Linked DNA regions of Kineococcus endophyticus. Each later gene encodes a partner of the first gene's protein in a complex. Links are inferred from orthologs where the notes say so. Each region holds a gene or a part of one and is shown in the gene's direction. Other genes may lie near its edges.

Evidence for each region.
Region 2: the proteins of tsaB (region 1) and tsaD are in contact, whole or in part, in a solved structure (PDB 4WQ4), measured with the Escherichia coli proteins. The link is inferred for Kineococcus endophyticus from one-to-one orthologs.

The regions. Positions count from the first base shown.
Region 1 is NZ_JBFNQN010000003.1:318,371-329,320, forward strand. The notes cover bases 1,384-4,339. They hold tsaB (tRNA (adenosine(37)-N6)-threonylcarbamoyltransferase complex dimerization subunit type 1 TsaB), read left to right. Parts: upstream 1,384-2,503; coding sequence 2,504-3,175; downstream 3,176-4,339. Other genes in these bases: tsaE (tRNA (adenosine(37)-N6)-threonylcarbamoyltransferase complex ATPase subunit type 1 TsaE), read left to right, coding at 1,384-1,678; AB1207_RS05790 (alpha/beta hydrolase), read left to right, coding at 1,675-2,493; AB1207_RS05800 (MFS transporter), read left to right, coding at 3,217-4,339. Outside these bases: alr (alanine racemase), read left to right, coding at 1-102; AB1207_RS05780 (alpha/beta hydrolase), read left to right, coding at 99-1,172; more of tsaE, read left to right, coding at 1,169-1,383; more of AB1207_RS05800, read left to right, coding at 4,340-4,572; AB1207_RS05805 (squalene cyclase), read right to left, coding at 4,569-5,486; rimI (ribosomal protein S18-alanine N-acetyltransferase), read left to right, coding at 5,540-6,517; AB1207_RS05815 (class I SAM-dependent methyltransferase), read right to left, coding at 6,510-7,685; co-chaperone GroES, read left to right, coding at 7,891-8,187; groL (chaperonin GroEL), read left to right, coding at 8,274-9,890; AB1207_RS05830 (WhiB family transcriptional regulator), read right to left, coding at 10,022-10,324; AB1207_RS05835 (MerR family transcriptional regulator), read left to right, coding at 10,701-10,950. UniProt on the Escherichia coli protein: Required for the formation of a threonylcarbamoyl group on adenosine at position 37 (t(6)A37) in tRNAs that read codons beginning with adenine.
Region 2 is NZ_JBFNQN010000004.1:336,727-347,621, forward strand. Bases 3,464-6,364 are described here. They hold tsaD (tRNA (adenosine(37)-N6)-threonylcarbamoyltransferase complex transferase subunit TsaD), read left to right. Parts: upstream 3,464-4,342; coding sequence 4,343-5,386; downstream 5,387-6,364. Other genes in these bases: AB1207_RS07645 (SpoIIE family protein phosphatase), read left to right, coding at 3,464-3,724; def (peptide deformylase), read left to right, coding at 3,834-4,346; AB1207_RS07660 (tellurium resistance protein), read left to right, coding at 5,453-6,157; AB1207_RS07665 (anti-sigma factor family protein), read right to left, coding at 6,289-6,364. Also shown: AB1207_RS07630 (HhH-GPD-type base excision DNA repair protein), read left to right, coding at 1-575; AB1207_RS07635 (immunity protein CdiI family protein), read right to left, coding at 586-930; AB1207_RS07640 (YceI family protein), read left to right, coding at 1,216-1,968; more of AB1207_RS07645, read left to right, coding at 2,063-3,463; more of AB1207_RS07665, read right to left, coding at 6,365-7,002; AB1207_RS07670 (sigma-70 family RNA polymerase sigma factor), read right to left, coding at 6,999-7,583; AB1207_RS07675 (DUF4394 domain-containing protein), read right to left, coding at 7,672-8,505; acs (acetate--CoA ligase), read left to right, coding at 8,695-10,647; AB1207_RS07685 (endonuclease/exonuclease/phosphatase family protein), read left to right, coding at 10,731-10,895.

The DNA.
Region 1 (10,950 bases):
GGGACGATCTCCTGGGAGGTCGTCACCCGCATCGGCGCCCGCGTCCCCCGCCGCCACACCGGGACGGCCGGCGTCCCGCAGCCCCCGGAGGTCCCCGCGTGAGGCCCACCCTGCCCACCCTGCCGACGCTGCCCGTCCGTCGGCGCCCCCTGCGCCGGCGCACGAGCGACCGGCGCGAGGAGCTGCTCCCGCTCACGGGCAGCCCCGTCGAGGTCGTCACCGACGACGGCGCCCGGCTGCACGTCGAGGTCGACGAGCTCGACCGCCCGGCCACGACCGGTGCGGGTCCGGCGCCGACGGTCGTGCTGTGCCACGGCTACGCCCTGACGGCCGACTGCTGGCACTTCCAGCGCCTCGCGCTGCGCGGCCGGTACCGGCTCGTCCTGCCCGAGCTGCGCGGTCACGGCCGGTCCGGCCGCGGCCCCGACGGACCCGTGGGCGTCGCCCGCCTCGCCGACGACCTCGGGCAGGTCCTCGACGCCGTCGCCCCCGACGGACCCGTCGTCCTCGTCGGGCACTCCCTGGGCGGCATGACCGTCATGGAGCTCGCCGCCCGCCGGCCCGACCTGCTGCCCCGGATCGCCGCCGTCGCCCTCGTGGCGACGTCGGCGGGCGGGCTCGCGGCCGTCGACCACGGGCTGCCGCTGCTGGGGCACCACCTCGTGCACTGGGCCGAGCTGGCCCTGGAGCGGGCGGGGGGCCGCTACGAGGTCCTCGAACGCAGCCGCCGCGTCGGGGCCGACCTCGAGCAGCGGCTCGTGCGGCACTGGAGCTTCGCCGGGCCGGTCGCGCCCGAGCTCGTCCGGCTCAGCGCCCGGATGATGGCGCAGACGCCCGTCGACGTCATCGCCGACCTGCTGCCCGCCTTCGCCACCCTCGACGAGCGGGAGGCGCTCGCGGGCCTGGCGGGCCGCCCCGTCCTGGTCGTGGCCGCCGAGCGGGACCTCATGACCCCGGCCGCCCACGGCCGGGGGATCGCCGACGCCCTGCCCGAGGCCGAGCACGTGCTCGTCCGCGGGGCCGGGCACCTCGTCATGCTCGAGCACCCCGGGGTGGTGACGTCCCGCCTGGAGCGGCTGCTGGCGCGGGCCGCCGACGCGTCCGGTCCGCCGGCCGCGACGCACGAGGTCGTGGTCCCCCTGGCCCGTCGAGGACGCCGGAGGCGCGCGTGAGCACCGAGCACCTGCTGCGGACGCCCGAGGAGACGACGGCGTTCGGCGAGCGCGTGGGGCGTCAGTTGCGCGCCGGTGACCTCGTCCTGCTGTCCGGGGACCTCGGCGCCGGCAAGACGACGTTCACCCGCGGGCTGGCGGCCGCGCTCGGCGTGCGCGGGCCGGTGACGTCCCCGACGTTCGTGATCGCGCGCGAGCACCCGTCCCTCGTCGGCGGGCCGGTGCTCGTCCACGTCGACGCCTACCGCCTCGGGTCCCTCGCCGAGGTCGACGACCTCGACCTCGACACCGCGGCCGAGGAGGCCGTGACCGTCGTGGAGTGGGGGCGCGGGCTGGTGGAGGAGATCGCGGGGGACCGGCTCGAGGTCGACCTGCGGCGCCCCACCGGGGCGGCCCCCTCCACCGACGGGGCGGGGGAGGACCCCGAGGCCGGGGCCCCCGTCGAACCGCGGCGCGCGGTCGTGCGCGGCGTCGGCGAGCGCTGGGCGGGGGTGGACCTCGCGTGAGCGGACGGCAGGGGTCGCTGGCCGAGCGGACCGACGACGACCGCGTCCACGGCTTCGCCCGGCGGCACGCCGTCCGGCCCCGTACGGGAGTGCTCGTCGTGCACGGCTTCACGGCCACACCGCTGTCCGTGGCGGCGTGGGCCGAGGAGTTCCACGCGGCGGGGTTCGACGTCGAGGTCCCGCTGCTGCCCGGGCACGGCACCACCGCCGCGGACTGCGACCGCACGACGTGGGCCGACTGGCTCGGGGCGGCGCAGGCCGCGCTGGACCGGCTGGACCACGAGGTCGTCCTCGTGGCCGGCATCTCGATGGGCGGTGGCCTGGCGCTGCGGCTGGCCGAGCTGCGCCCGGACCGTGTGCACGGCCTCGTGCTGGCCAACCCGGCCGTGCTCCTGGAGCCGTGGAAGCTGGCGGCGGTGCAGGTGCTGGGCCGGGTCCTGCCGCGCTGGCCCGGCGTGGCCGGGGACCTGCAGGACACGACCGCCCAGGTGCTGGCCTACGACACGACGCCGTTGCGCGCGCTCGTCTCGCAGGCCGCGGGGTGGCGCGACGTGCGGCGCGACCTCGCGCTCGTCCGGCAGCCGCTGCTGCTCCTGCGCTCGCGCGTCGACCACGTCGTGCCCGCCGCCTCCGCGCGCGCCGTCCTGGCCGGGGTGTCCTCGGCCGAGGTCTCGGAGGTGGTGTACGCCAACAGCTTCCACGAGCTGACGTCGGACCGGGACGCGCCGGCGGTCTTCGCCGCCTCGGTCCGGTTCGCCCGCCGCCGTTCGCACCCCTCCGACCGCCCGGACGGGACGGCCGCCGGACCGTCCTAGACTCCCGGACGTGCTGCTGCTCGCCCTCGACACCGCGACCGACGGGGTGGCGGTCGCCGTCCACGACGGGGAGCGGGTCCTCGCCTCCGCCCGGGCCGGGACGGCCCGCAGCCACAACGAGGTCCTCGTGCCGACCGTTGCGCAGGTGCTGCGCGCCGCGGGCCGCGAACGCCGGGACGTCACGGACGTGGCCGTCGGCGTGGGCCCCGGGCCCTACACCGGTCTGCGCGTCGGGATCGCCACCGCCCGCACCCTCGCCCTGGCGTGGGGAGCCCGCGTCCGCGGCGTCTGCTCCCTCGACGCGCTGGCCGCCGCGGCCGTCGCCGAGGGCACCACGGGGGAGTTCCTCGTCGCCACCGACGCCCGCCGCCGCGAGGTGCACACGGCGCGCTACCTGGTCGTCGGCGGAGCGGTCGGAGTGCGGCGCACCGCCGGACCGGACGTCCTGCGGCCCGCTGACGTGGTCGTGGACGTCCCCGTCGTCGGCGCGGGCACGCGACTGTACCCCGAACTCCTCGGTGGGGAGCACGGCCCGTTCGACGTCGACGGCGGTGCGCTGGCCCAGGTCGTCGTCGACGCGCTCGCCGGCCGCGGCGCCCTGGAGCTCCTGCCGCCCGAACCCCTCTACCTGCGGCGGCCGGACGCCGTGGCACCGGGAGCGCGCAAACGCGTCACGGCGTAGCGTGCCCGGGTCTGGGAAGTCTCGACGAGGAGGTCCCGCCCGTGCCCGCAGCGGTCAGCAACCCGGTTCTGGAGTCGGCCGTCCGGCGGGCCTCCCGCCGGCTCATGCCGATGATCGTCGTCCTCTACGTGGTCTCGTTCCTGGACCGCACGAACGTCAGCTTCGCCGAGCGGGCCCTGGAACTTGACCGCGGGATCTCGGCCGCGGCCTACGCGTTCGGGGCGGGCGTGTTCTTCATCGGCTACGCGATCTTCGAGATCCCCAGCAACCTCGCGCTGCGCCGGTTCGGGGCGAAGGCGTGGCTGGCGCGCATCGCCATCACGTGGGGGATCGTCTCGGCGTGCTTCGCCTTCGTGCAGGGCGAGACGTCGTTCATCGTCCTGCGGTTCCTCCTCGGCGTCGCCGAGGCGGGGTTGTTCCCCGGCATCATCATGTACCTGGCCGAGTGGTTCCCGAACGCGCACCGCGTCCGGATGTTCGCCATCTTCTACCTCGCGCAACCGTTCTCGCAGATGATCGGGTCACCGCTGTCGGGGGTCCTCATCAGCCTCGGCGACTCCGTCGACGGGATCGCGGGCTGGCAGTTGATGTTCGCCGTCGAGGGCGGTCTCGCGGTGGTCGCGGGGATCGTCGCGATCTTCGCCCTCGTGAACTCCCCGCAGCAGGCGACGTTCCTGTCCGAGCAGGAGAAGGGCGCGCTGCGGCAGGCCATGGCCGAGGAGGACGACCTGCGGTCGGCCGACGGCCCCGGCGGCGTCTGGGCGGCCATGCGCAACGGTCGCGTCTGGTACTTCACGGTCGTCTACTTCTGCCTGCAGATCGCCGTCTACGGCGTGACGTTCAACCTCCCGACGCAGGTGGCGGGGCTGACGGGCCGCGACGTCGGCTGGCAGGTCGGCCTGATCACCGCCGTGCCGTGGTTCGTGGGGATGTTCGCCTGCTACTTCGTCGGCCGGCACGCCACGACGGTCCGCCGCCGCCGCACGTGGGGAACGTGGCTGTTCGTCAGCACGGGCGTGTTCGTCATCGGGTCGGCGGCGGCGGGCGCGAGCGGGTACGCGCTCGTCGGGATCGTCTGCATCTCCGTGGCCGTCGCCTCGTTCCTGTCGATCGGGCCGATCACCTGGTCCTACCCGACGGCGTTCCTCACGGGGGCGGCCGCGGCGGCGGGCATCGGGCTCATCAACTCCCTCGGGAACCTCGGGGGTTTCGTCGCCCCGAACCTGCGGGAGTTCGTCGCCTCCAGCACGGGGTCGGACGCCCTCGGGGTCGCCGCGCTCGGCGTCCTGCCGTTCCTGGCCGCCGTGATGATGTGGGGCACCAAGCGGTTCCGGCTGCGGGCCGACCGGCTGCTCGTCGACGTGCGCGACGGGGCGGACGAGCGGACCCGGGGCTAGGACCCCCACCAGCGCAGGACGCGCAGGGCGAGGAACGTCACCCAGCGCGAGGGTTCCCCGGCGGGGCCGTCGACGGGGAACCAGACGGCGCCGGGGAACCGGTCCGTCCGCGTCCACCGGCCGTCGGGCCGCCGTTGCGACCGGACGACGTCGACGGCCTCGGCCATCCGGGCGTCCCGCGTCCCGACCTCGCGGAAGTGGTCGAGGGCGTTCAGCACGCTGTACCCCCAGCGGAACGGGTAGGTGTGGTCGTCGACCCACGGCGCGACGAGTTCGCCGGTGCTGAGCCGGCGCCGCAGCCGGCGTTCCAGCAGGTACTCCTCACCCGCGGCGGCGGACGTCGTCGTCCCCGTGCGGCGTTCGGCGTCGCGCAACGCCCGGACGGCGGCGAGGGTGGAGTGGAACGAGGACCGCGTCGAGCCCTCGACCCACGCGCAGTTCCAGCCGCCGTCGGCCATCCGGTGCTCCTCGAACCACCGGACGAGGCCGCTCACGTCGACCCCGAGCCACCCGCCGTTGAGCAGGGTCCACGCGTTGATGCAGCAGTCGACCTCCCCGCCCCAGTAGGGCAGGTCGTCGTACTCCCACCGCGCGTCGGCGAGCCGTTCCGCGGTGTCGCCCAGCGCTCCGGCGTCGACACCCCACTCCCGCAGGGAGTTCAGGACCCACGTCGTGGCCGTCCACGGCTGTGGGCCCGTCGGGTCGGCGTCGGCGGGGAAGAACGCACCGCCGGCCCACCGTCCGTCGGGGTCCTGCAGCGCGAGCAGGCGCGCGCCGAACCCCTCGTGCGGGACGCGGGCGCGGGTGGCCTCCCAGACCTCGGTGGGTTCGTCGGCGAGGTCGCGTTCGACCTGCCACCGCAGTGCGGGGTCGGAGTCCAGCAACCAGTCCAGCACCTGCTCCGGTTCGTCCACGGCACCAGCGAACCACCGTGCGGAGCGCTGCGGAAGGGCGGCAGACTGCGCGTGTGGAGGAACCGTCCGTCGTCCTGCGTCCCGCCGAACCCGCCGACCTGTCCCGCGTGCAGGACGTGGAACGCGCTGCGGGGGAGGCGTTCCGGGACCTCGGCATGACGGCCGTCGCCGACGACGACCCGCCCGCCCTCGACGTGCTCGCCGCGCACCGGGCGGCGGGACGCGCCTGGGTGGCGGTCGAGGAGGGGACCGGGGCGGTCGTCGGGTACCTGCTCCTCACCGTCGAACCCGTCGACGGGAACGGTCACGTCGAACAGGTCAGCGTCCACCCCGGCCACGCCCGCCGCGGGATCGGCCGGCGCCTCCTCGAGCTCGCGGCCGACGTCACCCGGGAGGACGGCCGACCGGCGCTGACGCTGACGACCTTCGCCGACGTGCCGTGGAACGCGCCGTACTACCGGCGGCTGGGTTTCCGCGACGTGGCCGACCCCGGCCCGCAGCTGCGGGCCCTGCGCGTGCACGAGGCCGAGCTCGGCCTCGACGCGTGGCCGCGGCTGTGCCTGGCCCTGGACCTGACCGGACCCACCGGTGTCGTCCTGCGCGACATGCGCTGGTGGGACGTCGCCGACGTGCACGCCCTCGAGAGCGACCTGTTCGGCCGGGGCGCCTGGAGCGTCGAGGCGTTCTGGGGGGAACTCGCGCAACCGAACCGTCGGTTCCTGGTGGCCGAGGACGCGGGGCGCGTGGTCGGGTACGGCGGGATCGTCGTCGCGGGGGCCGACGCCGACGTGCAGACCATCGGTGTGGCCCGCGACCAGCAGGGCCGGGGGACGGGCCGCGCGCTGCTGCGGGAACTGCGCACCAGCGCTGTCGACGCCGGTGCGACGCACCTGCTGCTGGAGGTGCGGGCCGACAACGAGCCGGCCCAGCACCTCTACCGCAGCGAGGGGTTCGAGCAGATCGCCCGGCGGGCCCGGTACTACCAGCCCGACGACGTCGACGCGCTCGTCCTGCGGGCGCGCATCAGCTGACCGGGTCCACCACCAGCACGCTCTGCCTGCCCGCCACGCGCGTCAGGACGATCGTCGCGGGCCGGGACCCCTTGAGCGCCAGCTGCTTGCGCAACTGGTCGGGGTCGACGGCGGTCCCGCGCTTCTTGACGGTCAGCGCTCCGACGTCCAGGGAGCGCAGGTGCGCCCGCAGGCTCTTGAGCCCGAACGGCAGCACGTCCAGGACCCGGAACGAGCGGACGAGCGGGGAGGAGACCGCGTCGTCCGTCGTGACGTAGGCGATCGTCTCGTCGACGAGCCGGCCTCCGAGGTCGGCCGCGACGCGTCCGACGAGCCCGGCCCGGATGACCGCGCCGTCGGGTTCGTGCAGGAACCCGCCGACCGCGCCCACCTCGGCGTCGGGCAGGTCCACCGAGTCCAGGTCGACGGCGACACCGCCCCGCACCACCCGCGCGCTGCGCGCCACCCCCGGCCGGGCCAGCGGTCCGCACCACAGCGCGCACTCGACGACCTCGCCGTCGACGGAGGTCCACTGCGCCTCGGCGTCCGCGGGGACGAGCTCGTGGGGCAGGCCCGGCGCGAGCTTGGCCCCCGTCGCCGGGACCCGGGCGGCCGTCGCCAGCACGAACGACAGCGGCGGCGAGGTGGCCTCGGGGTCGAAGACGCGCCGCCCGCCCGACGTCCGGCGGGCCGGGTCGAACCACGCGCCGTCGCCCTCGCCGAGCTCGCCGGTGATCCCGGCCGTGACGTCCTCGCAGCGGACGGCCACCCCGAGGTTGTGCGTGGCGACGGCGGCCGTGACGGGGTCGGCGTCGACGGGCAGGACGGCGAGCCCCGCGTCGAGGAAGGCCAGGGAGTCCGCGCCGACGCCGCAACCGAGGTCGGCGACCCTCGCCACCCCCGCCGCGACGAAGCGGCGGGCGTGCTCGCGGGCGACGACGGCGCGGGTCGCCTGCTCGACACCGGCTGCGGTGAACAAAAGGTCTCGGGCCCGGTCGCCGAACTTCGCGGCCGCCTTCGCCCGCAGCCGCGACTGGGTCGTGGCCAGGGCGGCGAGGGCCGGGTCGTGGCCCGCGCGCCGCAGCCGGGTGGCCAGCGCGACGGGGTCCTCACCGGCCGTCCCGGCCAGGGCGTCGAGGAGGGCGCGGCCCGCCGGGGACCGCAGGGCGTCGACGTCGGCGGTGTTCACCCGGAGGATGCTCCCAGAGCCCCCCTGCGTCTGGCACTCGTCAGGGCTGAGTGCTAACGTCTCGCGCAGCGTCGGTGGCACTCCCCGGGTGGGAGTGCCAACGGGGCAGCGGCCGCCCGGAACCCGCGACGACGGTCGTCCGCTCCCCACCGTTCCGACCGTCCCGTACGCCAGTTCGCTGAAGCAGAAGGGGAGGGCCGCACCAGTGTCGGTCTCCATCACTCCGCTCGAGGACCGCATCGTCGTCAAGCCGCTCGACGCGGAGCAGACGACCGCTTCCGGTCTCGTCATCCCGGACACCGCCAAGGAGAAGCCCCAGGAGGGTGAAGTCCTGGCCGTGGGCCCGGGTCGCGTGGACGACAACGGCAACCGCGTGCCGGTCGACGTGGCCGTCGGCGACAAGGTCATCTACTCCAAGTACGGCGGCACCGAGGTCAAGTACGGCGGCGACGAGCTGCTGATCCTCTCGGCGCGCGACGTCCTCGCCAAGGTCGCCAAGTAGTCGACCAGAGGTCCTGACGCCCCGGGCACCCGATCTCGGGTGCCCGGGGCGTCCCTCGTTGCGCACGTCTACGGAAGGAAGAAGACATGGCCAAGCAGCTCTCGTTCGACGACAAGGCCCGCAAGTCCCTCGAGCGCGGCGTCGACGCGCTCGCCAACGCCGTCAAGGTGACCCTCGGCCCCAAGGGCCGCAACGTCGTCATCGACAAGAAGTGGGGGGCGCCGACGATCACGAACGACGGCGTCACCATCGCCCGCGAGGTCGAGCTCGACGACCCGTACGAGAACCTCGGCGCGCAGCTCGCGAAGGAGGTCGCCACCAAGACGAACGACGTCGCCGGTGACGGCACCACCACCGCGACCGTCCTGGCCCAGGCCCTCGTCAAGGAAGGCCTGCGCAACGTCGCGGCCGGCGCGGCCCCCTCCGGCCTCAAGCGCGGGATCGACAAGGCCGTCGAGGCCGTCAACGACAAGCTCCTGTCGCTGGCCCGCGACGTCGACGGCAAGGGCGACATCGCCCACGTCGCGACGATCTCGGCCCAGGACGCGACGGTCGGCGACCTGCTCGCCGACGCGTTCGACAAGGTCGGCAAGGACGGCGTCATCACGGTCGAGGAGTCCTCCACGACCGCCCTCGAGCTGGACTTCACCGAGGGGATGCAGTTCGACAAGGGCTACATCTCGCCGTACTTCGTCACCGACGCCGAGCGTCAGGAAGCGGTCCTCGAGGACGCCTACGTGCTCGTGCACCAGGGCAAGATCTCGACGGTCCAGGACCTGCTGCCGCTGCTGGAGAAGGTCCTCAAGGTCTCCAAGCCGCTGCTGATCATCGCCGAGGACGTCGACGGCGAGGCGCTGTCGACCCTGGTCGTCAACAAGATCCGCGGCACCTTCAACGCCGTCGCGGTGAAGGCCCCCGGCTTCGGCGACCGCCGCAAGGCGATCCTGCAGGACATCGCCACCCTCACCGGCGCGCAGGTCGTCGCCGAGGAGGTCGGCCTCAAGCTCGACCAGATCGACCTCGACGCGCTGGGCACCGCCCGCCGCATCACGGTCACCAAGGACGACACGACGATCGTCGACGGCGCCGGCTCGGCCGACGACATCGCCGGCCGCGTCGCCCAGATCAAGGCCGAGGTCGAGCGCACCGACTCCGACTGGGACCGCGAGAAGCTCCAGGAGCGCCTCGCCAAGCTGTCCGGCGGTGTCGTCGTCATCAAGGTCGGCGCGCACACCGAGGTCGAGCTCAAGGAGAAGAAGCACCGCATCGAGGACGCCGTCTCCGCGACGCGCGCCGCGATCGAGGAGGGCATCGTCGCCGGCGGCGGCTCGGCCCTGGTGCACGCCGTCTCCGTGCTCGAGGACGGCCTGGGCACGACCGGCGACGAGGCGACCGGTGTCGCGCTCGTCCGCAAGGCGGCTTCGGAGCCGCTGCGCTGGATCGCCGAGAACGCCGGCCTCGAGGGCTACGTCGTCGTGGAGAAGGTCCGCTCGCTCGAGCCGGGCAACGGCCTCAACGCCGCGACCGGCGAGTACGTCGACCTGCTGGCCGGCGGGGTCCTCGACCCGGTCAAGGTGACGCGCTCCGCGCTGCGCAACGCCGCCTCGATCGCGTCGATGGTGCTCACCACCGACACGCTCGTCGTGGACAAGAAGGAGGAGGAGCCCGCCGCTGCGGGTCACGGTCACGGCCACGGCCACTGACCTCTCCTGAGGACCACGCGAAGGGCCCGGCTCCCCTGGGGGAGCCGGGCCCTTCGTCGTTCCCAGCGGTGTCCCGGCCCACCGGCCGGTCCGTGCGCCGCACCACACCGCGCACGGGGTGGAGCAGGGCGTCAGCCGGCGATGCGCATCCCGCGGCGACGCTCGGTCGCGTAGACGGCTTCGCGGTCGTCCTCGGTCATGCCGCCCCACACGCCGTAGGGCTCGCGGACCTTCAGGGCGTGCTTGCGGCACTGCTCCAGGACGGGGCACCCACCGCAGATCGCCTGGGCGGCGGCGTCGCGGTTGCGGCGGGCGGGGCCACGCTCGCCCTCGGGGTGGAAGAAGAGGTTCGGGTCGGCTTCGCGGCAGGAACCGTCGAGCTGCCACTCCCAGACGTCGGCGACGGGTCCGGGGAGACGGGAGATCTCGGCCATGGTGGTGTGCTCCTCGCTGGGGGATCGTGCTGAGTGGCGGTGCGTCTGACCATGAAGCTACAACCGCGTCAGAAGTTGTTCAAGCCCCTGGGGGGAAGTCGTCCCCGATCGGGTCAGGATCCGGTCCCGGCCGGGCCGACGCCCGGGGGCCGGTCGCGTGGACAGCTCCCTGAACCAGGTGTGAACAAGGTGCAGAGATCCGGGGTCCCCGCCAGCCGAACGCCCCGGAACAACGCCGACCGTCCGTTGAACAACGCTGAACAGCATTGGCGCGGTGAGGTGAGTGGCGCGAGGCCACGCGCGGCGACAGACTCGTCCCATGCCGTCCGCTGTCGACCCCGCCGGTCGGGGTGCCTCTGCGCCGCCTGCACCGCGCATGACCCTCACCGTGGCCGCCGTCGCGCGCCGCCTCGGGGTCGCCCCCGCGACGCTGCGGACCTGGGACCGGCGCTACGGCCTCGGGCCGTCGGAGCACACCGCGGGAGCGCACCGGCGCTACTCCGCCTCCGACCTGGCCCGCCTGGTGGTCATGCGGCGTCTGACGTTGGAGGGCGTGGCTCCCGCCGAGGCCGCCCAGCTCGCTGCGACCACGGCCGTCGCCGACGGCGGGTTCGCCCTGGCCAGCG
Region 2 (10,895 bases), on another replicon or contig:
TTCACCTGACCCAGGACGAGGCCGCCGACGACCTGCTGTCGCGGGACCCGCTGGCCCTGCTGCTCGGCATGCTGCTCGACCAGCAGGTGCCGATGGAGTGGGCGTTCTCCGCCCCGAAGCTGCTCGCCGAGCGGATGGGCGCGCAGGTCCTGTCGGCGCACGACCTCGCCGCGGCCGACCCGGGGACGGTCGAGGCGTGGTTCAAGGGACCCCCGGCGCTGCACCGGTACCCGGGGTCGATGGCCAAGCGCGCCCAGGCCCTCGCGCAGGCACTGGTCGACACCTACGACGGGCGCACCGAGGACCTGTGGACGGGGGTGGCGGACGGCCGGGAGCTGTTCAAGCGGTTGTCCGCGCTGCCCGGGTTCGGTGCGCAGAAGGCCAAGATCTTCGTCGCCCTGCTCGGCAAGCGCTACGAGGTGCAGCCGGAGGGCTGGCGCGGCGCCGCGGGCGACTACGGCGAGGAGGGGTCCTACCGGTCGGTCGCCGACATCGTCGACGCCGAGTCGCTGCAGAAGGTGCGCGCGACCAAGCAGGAGGCCAAGCGGGCCGCGAAGGCGGCCAAGGGGTCCTGACGGGGGACCGTCAGAGGGGCAGGACGTCCAGGTCCACGGCCCGCACGGGCCACAGGTCGAGGTCGAAGTGGACCCCGGGCAGCGCGTGGTTCAGCTCCGACTGCAGCCGGAACCCCTCGCTGGCGTACGTGGTGCAGGACGACGGGGAGTCCCACCCGCACAGGTCGACGGGGTGGTGCTCGTCGAAGTAGGCCTGCCAGGCCAGCAGGCCCGTGCGCAGGTGCTCGTCCAGGCCCAGGTGGTCCAGGTGCGTGGGGCTGAGGACGAAGCCCCCGAGGTCGGCCGGCGCCCACACGGGCGTCGGGGCCAGGTAGTCGCTCATGAGGCGCAATCGCTCAAGTCGCTCAAACGGCACGCGTCGAGGGTAGGCCCTCCACGGGGGTGCTCCGGACCACCGCGGACGGCGTCGCACCGCCTGCGCCGCAACGTTTGCAACGACGCACCGTCGTAGTTGAGAGGGGGACGACGCCATCCGGGGTTCGCCCGCCGTTCACCCGCTGGTCGGGGGAGCTCCCGGCGTCCGTCCAGGTGGTTCCCGGCCTCCCGGCAGGCTCGCAGCTGAACCCCGGGGCCCGCCGGATCCGTGTAGCCGGTGACACGACGCCCCGACCGGACGGCGTCACGACTCACGGGGGTCCCCATGAGCAGCACCAGCACCACCGACAGTCCCTCCCGCTCCACGGGGCCGGGCCGGCCGCGCCGCCGCAGGCTCTGGATCGGGCTGGCCGTGGTCGTCGTCCTCCTCGTCCTGGCCGCCGTCGTGGGCCCGCGGATCTACGCGAAGGTCGAGGGCGCCAAGGCCGCGGCCCCGCTCGTCACCGCCGGCTCCACGCCGAGCGCGACCGCCACCGCGGCCTCCACCGACGCCGCGCTCAACGGGTCGTGGGCGATCACGAGCGGTGGCACCGCGGGATACCGCGTCGACGAGGTCCTCAACGGCCAGAACGTCACCGTCACGGGGCGGACGGACGAGGTCACGGGCTCGCTCACCGTCGACGGCGGGCAGCTCACCGCGGGGAAGGTGTCCGTCGACCTCGCCAGCGTCGAGACCGACTCCAGCGCCCGCGACGGGCAGTTCCGCGGCGCCGACATCATGGACGTCGACCGCTTCCCGACCGCCGACTTCGCCGTGACCTCCCCCGTCCCGCTCGGTGGGCTCGAGGTCGGCTCGACGATCGCCGTCCAGCTCACCGGGGCGATGACGCTCAAGGGCACGACGAAGGACGTCACCGTCCCCGCGACCGTGCAGCGCACGGCGGACAAGGCCGTGACCGTCACGGGCTCGCTGCCGGTCACGTGGTCCGACTACGGCGTGCAGGCGCCGAACCTCGGCTTCGTGTCCGTCCAGGACGCCGGGACGATCGAGTTCTCGGTCCCCGCCGTCCCGGCCTGACGTCCGCGGGGTCCCCTCGGGAGGTGTCCCGGGCGAACCGGTGGATGCGCCGGATCGCCTGCGGGACAGGCCCCCTGGTCCCTAACCTGCTGGCATGTCGTCCGCGGGAGCGGTGGACCCGCTGCTCCTGCGTGCGTGGCAAGAGGTCTCCGAGGGAACCATCGTGCTCGACGCGCAGCAGTGGCGCGTCGAGCACGTCAACGCCGCCGGCGCCGCCCTGTACGGCCTCTTGCCGTCGCAGATGGTGGGCCGGCTGCTGTCCGACGTGTTCCCCGCCGCGGTCGGCAGCGACTTCCACGACGAGCTGCGCCGCACGCGCGCCGAGGGCGGGCTCGTCACCTGGACCGGCCCCGTCCCCGGCACCGACCGGTGGATCGCGGTCCGGGCCCAGCGCGTCGACGGCCCGGACGGGCGGCAGACCGTCCTGTGCTCCTTCCGCGACGTCACCGCCGAGCGGGCGCTCGAGGTCGAGCGCGACGCCCTCATGGGATCGCTGCAGCGGTCCCTGGAGAACACGACGCGGCTGCTGCGGCTGTCCGAGGCGCTGACCGCCACGCGCACGGTGGCCGACGTCGCCGAGGTGGCCGCCGCCGCGGCGCGCGAGGGCTTCGGGGCGACGTACGCGGCGGTGTCCGTCGTCGACCACGACCGCCAGGTCCTGCGCACCCCCTTCACGGGCGACTACGCGCCCGGGGCGCAGGAGCACTGGCAGGACGTGCCCCTCGACGGTCCCGGCCCGGGACTCGTCGCCCTGCGCGACGGGCAGCCGCGGTTCGACGACGAGGACAGCCTGCGCTCGGGGTTCCCCGAGCTCGCCCACCGCTGGGACGTCTCGCGGGCCCGGCTCGTCGCGACCGTCCCGCTGCTGGCCGCCCGCCGCAGCGTCGGGCTGCTCACCGTCGTCTGGCGCGAGGACGTCGACCTGCCCGAGGGGCAGCGGGCCATGCTGGTGGCCCTCGCCTCCTACACGACGCAGGCGCTGCAGCGGGCCCTGCTGCTGGCCGAGCGGACGGCGACGGCCCGCACGCTGCAGAACTCCATGCTCACGACGGACCTGCCCCAGGCCGGCGGGCTCGAGCTCGTCGCCCGGTACGTCGCCGCCCACACCGACGACCAGGTCGGGGGCGACTGGTACGACGGCGTGCTGCTCCCGGACGGGACGACGCTGCTCGTCATCGGCGACGTCGCCGGGCACGACATCACCGCGGCCGCCGAGATGGGGCAGCTGCGCATCGCCCTGCGCGCCCTGGCCGTCGACCGCGACGACCCGCCCGCGCTGCTGCTGGACCGCCTGGAGTCGGTCGTCGACTCCTTCCGCGCCGACGCGATCCTGGCCAGCTGCCTCGTCGTGCGCGTCGAGCAGGACGCCGGCGCCCGCGCGGCCGGGGTGCGGGTGCTGCGCTGGGCCAACGCCGGCCACCCGCCGCCCGTCCTCGTCCTGGCCGACGGCACCGCCCGCGTCCTCGACGCCGACCCCGACCTCCTGCTCGGGGTGGGGGCCGGTCACCGCACCGACCACGTCGTCGAGGTCCCCGCGGGGGCGACGCTGCTGCTCTACACCGACGGCCTCGTCGAGCGCCGCGACGACGACCTCGACGTGGGCATCGAGCGGTTGCGCGCCAAGGCGTCCGGTCTGGCCGGTCCGCACCTGGCCGCGGCGCTGGACGAGCTGCTCGCGGAGGTCGAGGACGGGGGCCCGGACGCGGGCGGGGACGACGTCGCGCTGCTCGCGGTCCGCTTCCACCCGCAGCCCTGACCTACGATCACGTGTCGTGAGCTCCCCTGAAGACCCCGCGTCGACCCCCGTCGAGCCGGCGGAGCGGGTCCCCGTCGTCTTCGAGGGGCGCACCGGGGTCGTCCACCCGATCACGCGGTACTTCACGCCCGTGCTGCACCGCCCCTGCACGCCCGTGACGGCCTTCGACGACGACCTCGTCCAGCTCGTCGCCGACATGTTCGCCTCGATGGACGCCGCCGACGGCGTGGGCCTGGCCGCCAACCAGATCGGCGTCGACGCGCGCGTCTTCGTCGTCGACTGCCCCGACGCGGAGTCGGAGACGACGGGCGAGAACGTCGTCGCCCACGTCGTGAACCCCGTCCTGCACCTGCCCACGGGCCGCAAGCGCCGCCTCGACCTCGACGGCGAGGGCTGCCTGTCCGTGCCCGGCGAGTACGCCGACCTGGCCCGCCCCGACACCGCCGAGGTCCGCGGCGTCGACGTCCACGGCCGGCCCGTCCGCATCGTCGGCACCGGCCTGCTCGCCCGCTGCCTGCAGCACGAGAGCGACCACCTCGACGGCGTCGTCTACGTCGACCGGCTGCCCGCCGACGAACGCGCCGAGATCCTCGAGGCGGCCGGTCTGCGGGCGCCCGCGTGATCGTCCTCGGGGTCGAGTCCAGCTGCGACGAGACCGGTGTCGGCCTCGTCAGCGAGGGCGTGCTGCTCGGCGACGCGCTCGCCTCGAGCATGGACGCCCACGCCCGCTTCGGCGGTGTCGTCCCCGAGGTCGCGGCCCGCGCCCACCTCGAGGCCATCGTCCCCGTCCTGCACGAGGCGCTGGACAAGGCGTCCCTGCAGCTGTCCGACGTCGACGCCGTCGCCGTGACCGCGGGGCCCGGGCTGTCGACGGCCGTGCAGGTCGGGCTGGCCTCGGCCAAGGCGCTCGCGTTCGCGCTCGACAAGCCGCTCTACGGCGTCCACCACCTCGCCGGGCACGCGGCCGTCGACGTCCTGGAGCACGGCCCGCTGCCCTCGCGGTGCGTGGCGCTCGTCGTCAGCGGCGGGCACACGTCCCTGCTGCTGCTCGGCGACCTCGGCCGCGACCCGATCGTGCACCTCGGCGACACCATCGACGACGCGGCGGGGGAGGCCTTCGACAAGGTCGCCCGCGTCCTCGGCCTCGGCTACCCCGGCGGACCGGTCGTGGACCGCGTGGCCCGCGAGGGCGACCCGCACGCCATCGGCTTCCCCCGCGCGCTGTCCCGGCCCTCGGACCCGGCGTACGGGTTCTCCTTCTCGGGGGTGAAGACGGCCGTCGCGCGCTGGGTCGAGGCCCGCGTCGACGCCGGGGGCGAGGTGCCCGTCGCCGACGTCGCGGCGAGCTTCCAGGAGGCCGTCGCCGACGTCCTGACCCGCAAGGCCCTCGCTGCGTGCCGCGAGCACCGCGTCGACACGCTGCTGCTCGTCGGCGGGGTGGCGGCGAACTCGCGCGTCCGGTCCCTGGCCGAGGAGCGTTGCGCCGCAGCCGGTGTCGAGCTGCGCGTGCCGCCCATCCGGTTGTGCACCGACAACGGCGCGATGATCGCCGCCGTCGGCGACCTGCTCGTCCGCGCCGGTGCGCCGGCGTCGGGGCTGGACCTGGGGGCGGACCCGTCCGCGCCGCTGACGGGGGCGCTGCTCGCCGGTCCCTGGACCTGACGGCACTACCCGGGGCAGCCGTACGTTGGCTGGGAGACAGTTCCCCGGACGAAAGGCGTCGGACCCGTGGCCATCGACTACTCGAAGAAGGCGAACAGCCCCGAACCGCCCGCGGGCGGTGGAGGTGGGGGCGTCTCGCTCTCGAAGGTGACGCTGACCAAGTCCGCGCCGAAGGTGTCGCTGTCGAAGTCGGGCGGGGCCGGCGGCACGCTGCGCGTGCACCTGGCCTGGAACGCGCGTCCGGCCGGGGCCGCCCCCGCCTCGGGTGGCGGGTTCTTCTCCAAGCTCAAGGCCGCCGCGGCCCCGCAGTCCGGGATCGACCTGGACATCGGCGCGCTGTACGAGTTCTCCGACGGGTCCAAGGGCGTCGTGCAGGCCCTCGGCAACGCCTTCCGCGACCGCGGTGCCGGTGACCCGGTCGTCTGGCTCGACGGCGACGACCGCACCGGTGGCGGCGGGGAGAACCTCTTCGTCGACCTCGGTCAGGCGGCCCGCATCAAGCGGATCCTCGTCTTCGCCTTCATCTACGAGGGCGTCCCGAACTGGGCCGCCGCCGACGGCGTCGTGACCCTGCACCCGACCTCCGGCCCCGAGATCGAGGTGCGCCTCGACGAGCACGACGACCGCTCGCCCATGTGCGCGATCGCCCAGATCGTCTCCGACGGCCGCGAGGTGTCCGTCCAGCGCGAGGTGCGGTACGTGCAGGGCGGGCAGCAGGCCCTCGACGAGGCGTTCGGGTGGGGCATGAAGTGGCGGACCGGGCGCAAGTGACGGCGTCCGTCTGAGGTCCCTGCGACCGCGTTGCCTCCCCGCTGCCGCGGGGTGAGGCCTCGTTGCCTCCCCGCGGCCGGTGATCGACCTCGGGGAGGCAACGAGGCGTTCCCCGCGGGGTCCGCGCCCGCTCAGGCGCGGGGGAGCGGGAGGGTGAGGACGGTCGCGCCCGCGTCGTCGAGCACCTCGAACCCCGTCGCGTCGTCGCGCAGGACGGCGGCCTGCATGTCGCACGTCAGCTCCCCCGCCCCGACGCCGAGGAACTCCCCGGCCGGTCGCGTCGCACCGTCCGCGGTGCGCACGACGGCGCGGTAGGTCCGCCCGGCGGCGAAGCCCGACGCCTCGAACGTCACCTCCACGCCCCACGTGTGCGGGACGACGACGGCGGGCGCGTCGGCCCTGAGGCCCGAGGCGACGACGGTCAGGGGCAGCTCCTCGACGGCCACCGCGGGCGCCGGGTCGCGGGTCGCGACCTGCCAGGTGACGCCGGTGGCGACGCCCGCCGCCACGACCGCAGCGGCCACCGGGACGAGCGCCGCGCGCAGCCGACGCGTCCTGGACGCGCGCCGTTCGCGGCGGTCGCGCAGCACCGACTCCTGCCGGACGGCGGCCAGCACCCGGTCGCCCAGCTCCCGGGGCGGTGCCGCCTCGCCCGGCAGCCGGTCCGGGTCGACGAGGCGCAGGTCCGCGCGCAGCGGTGCGAGCTCGGCGAGCTCGGCCCGGCAGTCCGCGCACCCGTCGAGGTGGGCCTGCACGCGCGCGGTGTCCGCGGGCGGCGTCAGGCCGAGGGCGTGCAGGCCCAGCAGCTCGCGCAGCTCCCGGTGCTCCCCCTGGTCCCCGCTCACGGCTCCACCCCCATCTCGTCCATCGCCACCCGCAGCGCCTTCAGCCCGTAGAAGACCCGGCTGCGGACCGTGCCCACCGGGACCCCCAGCTCGGCCGCCCCCTCGGCGGGCGGCCGGTCGCGCAGGTAGGTCTCGACGACCGCCGTCCGGTGCTCCGGGGACAGCCGCCGCAGCGCCTCCTCGACCACCCACCCCCGCAGGACGTCCTCGCCGGGGTCCTCGCCGACGGCCCCGGTGGTGACGTCGGTGACGTCCGCCACCAGCGCACCCTGCCAGGGTCGCGCTCCCGCCGCCCGCACGTGGTCGAGCAGGGTGTTGCGGGCGATGGCGAACAGCCAGACCCGCAGGCTCGCGAGCGACGGGTCGTAGCGGTCCGCCGCCCGCCAGGCGCGCAGGAAGGTCTCCTGCACGACGTCCTGCGCGGCCGCCGCGTCACCGAGCCCGCGCAGGGCGAAGCGGTACAGCTCCGCCCCGTGCGCCGCGTAGGCGCGCGCGACGTCGGTCTCGTCCCGCAGTCCGTCGGCCCGGCTCGCCTCGTCCTGCAGCGTCGAGCCGCCGCGCCGTCCGTGGCGCCGTCCCATGCTCCTCCGTCCGTCCTGCTCACCTGCGCCCCGCCGGGGCCGGGTCCGGCAGACCCCCTCAGCCCGCCGGACCCGGCGTCCGTCCGGCTCAGGACAGGCGCAGCGCCAGGTCGGTGACCTTCGCCTCGATCGTCCCGACCGGCGTCGCCGCCCCCGTCAGGAGCGAGACCCGGTACAGCTGCGAGCCCTTCGCCCCGGGGACCGCGAGGTACCCGGTGGTTCCGGTGACGTCGAAGCCGACGCTGCCGGAGACGTCGACGCCGAGCTTCCCGGTGGGCGCGAGCGTGCCCGAGTTCGCCGGGGACTGCACCGCGACGACGTCGTCCTTCGTGCCGATGACGAACAGCGTCGTCGCCGTGGCCGGGTCGGTGTCGTTGTTCGTGTAGGCCGCGGCGGTGACGCCCGTGGTCGTGCCGGCCGCGGGCGGCGTCGTCAGGGACGTGTCGGCCACGGTGGCGGGGTACCCGGCGTCGGTGCGGGCGAAGGACTGCCGCAGGTTCTGGCCGTTGTCGGAGACGATGCGCAGGGCGTTGGCGACGGGGTTGAAGTCGACGCCGAACGCGTTGCCCTGCAGGGGGACCGTCAGCTGCAGCACCTTGCTGGCCTGCGCGGCGTGGACGTCGAGGCGGTAGACGCCGCCGCGGTCGCCGACGCCGTAGACCTGCTTGTCCTGGATCCGGGCGTCGATGCCGACGAGCTTCGTGTCGCCGCTGAGGCCCTTCAGGGTGCCCGTCGTCTTCACGGCGCCGGCGGTGGCGGTGGAGAACGTGACGAGGCGGGTGCCGTCGACGAGGCCGACGGCGCGGGGAGCGTCGCTGCGCCCGTGGTCCGATCCGCCGGCGGTGGCGGAGGCGGTGGTGGAGCCCAGGCCGACGAGGGCGATGGCGGCGGCTGCGGCGGTGATCGCGGTACGGGGTCGCACGGGGTTCCTCCTGCTGGTCGGGGTGGTCCGGACCCGGCGGGGGCCGGGTCGGGGGTGTGTACGCGGCTCGCACCGGCGGCGTTCAGCGCGTCGGCGGATTCCTGCGCGGACGACCCGCAACGCGCCCGCAACCGTCGACGGCTAACCTCGTCGCGTACCCGCGAGAGCAGGCTGTCGAGGAGGACGTCCGTGAGCACGCCGCAGGACCAGTCGACGACCCAGGCCACCGTGCCGCCGAGCCCGGAGTTCGCCGCGCAGGCCGTCGCCCAGGCCGACCTCTACGAGCGCGCCGCGGCCGACCGGCTCGGGTTCTGGGCCGAGCAGGCCCGCGAGAACGTCACGTGGGACACCGACTTCACCGACGTCCTGGACTGGTCGGGGGCGCCGTTCGCGAAGTGGTTCGTGGGCGGCAGGCTCAACGTGGCGGTGAACTGCGTCGACCGCCACGTCGAGGCCGGGAACGGCGACCGCGTCGCGCTGCACTTCGAGGGCGAACCCGGCGACACCCGCGCCGTGACGTACGCCGAACTGCACGAGCAGGTCCAGCGGGCTGCGAACGCGTTGCAGGCGCTCGGGGTCCAGGCCGGCGACCGCGTGGCGATCTACCTGCCGATGCTCGTCGAGTCCATCGTCGCGATGCTGGCCTGCGCCCGCCTCGGGGCGGCGCACTCGGTGGTGTTCGGCGGGTTCTCCGCCGACGCGCTGAACTCCCGCATCAACGACGCCGAGGCCAAGCTCGTCATCACGTGCGACGGCTCCTACCGTCGCGGGAAACCCACCACGCTCAAGCCCGCCGTCGACGCCGCCCTGGCCAAGGGGGCGCCGAGCGTCACGAACGTCCTCGTCGTCCGCCGCAACGGCGAGGAGGTCGACTGGGTCGAGGGCCGCGACGTGTGGTGGCACGAGGCGCTGGAAGGCGCTGCGCCGCAGCACGAGGCGGAGTCGTTCGACGCCGAGAACCCGCTGTTCGTGCTCTACACCTCCGGCACGACGGGCAAACCCAAGGGCATCCTGCACACCTCCGGCGGGTACCTCGTCCAGACCGCGTACACGACGAAGAACGTGTTCGACGTCAAGCCCGAGCGCGACGTCTACTGGTGCACCGCCGACATCGGCTGGGTCACCGGCCACAGCTACATCGTCTACGGCCCGCTGGCCAACGGCCTCACCCAGGTCGTCTACGAGGGCACCCCGGACACCCCCGACAAGGACCGCTGGTGGTCCATCGTCGAGAAGTACGGTGTCACCGTCCTCTACACCGCGCCGACCGCGATCCGCACCTGCATGAAGTGGGGCGAGGAGCACCCGGCCAAGCACGACCTGTCCTCGCTGCGCGTCCTGGGCAGCGTCGGGGAGAACATCAACCCCGAGGCGTGGAACTGGTACCGCCGCGTCATCGGCTCCGACCGCACCCCCATCGCGGACACGTGGTGGCAGACCGAGACCGGCGCGCAGATGATCGCCCCGCTGCCCGGTGTCACCGCGCTCAAGGCCGGATCGGCGCAGGTCCCGCTGCCGGGCATCGTGGCCGAGGTCGTCGACGACGCCGGCGAACCGGTCGGCCCCGGTCAGACCGGCTACCTCGTCCTCACCGAACCGTGGCCGGCGATGCTGCGCGGGATCTGGGGTGACGAGCAGCGGTTCAAGGACACGTACTGGTCGCGCTTCCCCGGCCGCTACTTCGCCGGCGACGGCGCCAAGCGCGACGACGACGGCGACATCTGGCTGCTCGGCCGTGTCGACGACGTCATGAACGTCTCCGGGCACCGGCTGTCGACGGCCGAGATCGAGTCGGCGCTCGTGTCCCACCCCGACGTCGCCGAGGCCGCGGTCGTCGGCGCCACCGACGAGACGACCGGCCAGGCCGTCGTCGCCTTCGTCATCCTGCGCGGGGGCCACGAGCAGGGTCCGGACACCGTCGCCGACCTGCGCAACCACGTGGCGAAGGAGATCGGACCCATCGCCAAGCCGAAGTCGATCATGGTCGTCGCGGAGCTGCCGAAGACGCGGTCGGGCAAGATCATGCGCCGCCTGCTGCGCGACGTCGCCGAGCACCGCACGCCCGGGGACGTCACGACGCTCACCGACTCCTCGGTGATGGACGCCATCTCGGCGGGGATGAACGCCACCCCCCAGGACTGACGGCGCAGGACGGGTTCGACTCCTCCACCGCACCCCCTCCTCCGACCGGCGCGTCGGGGCAGGGGGTGCGGCACTGTGGAGCGGTGCCTCGCGAACCCCGTCGCCGCAGCCCCGCCGCCCTCGCCGGGACCGTCGTGGCGACCGGGGTCGTGGCCGCCGGGGCGGCCGTGGTGGGTGCACCGGACTGGTTCGGGCTGGCCGGGGAGCGCCCCTTCGTGTGGACGGTGCCGTTCCGCGTGCCCGTGGGG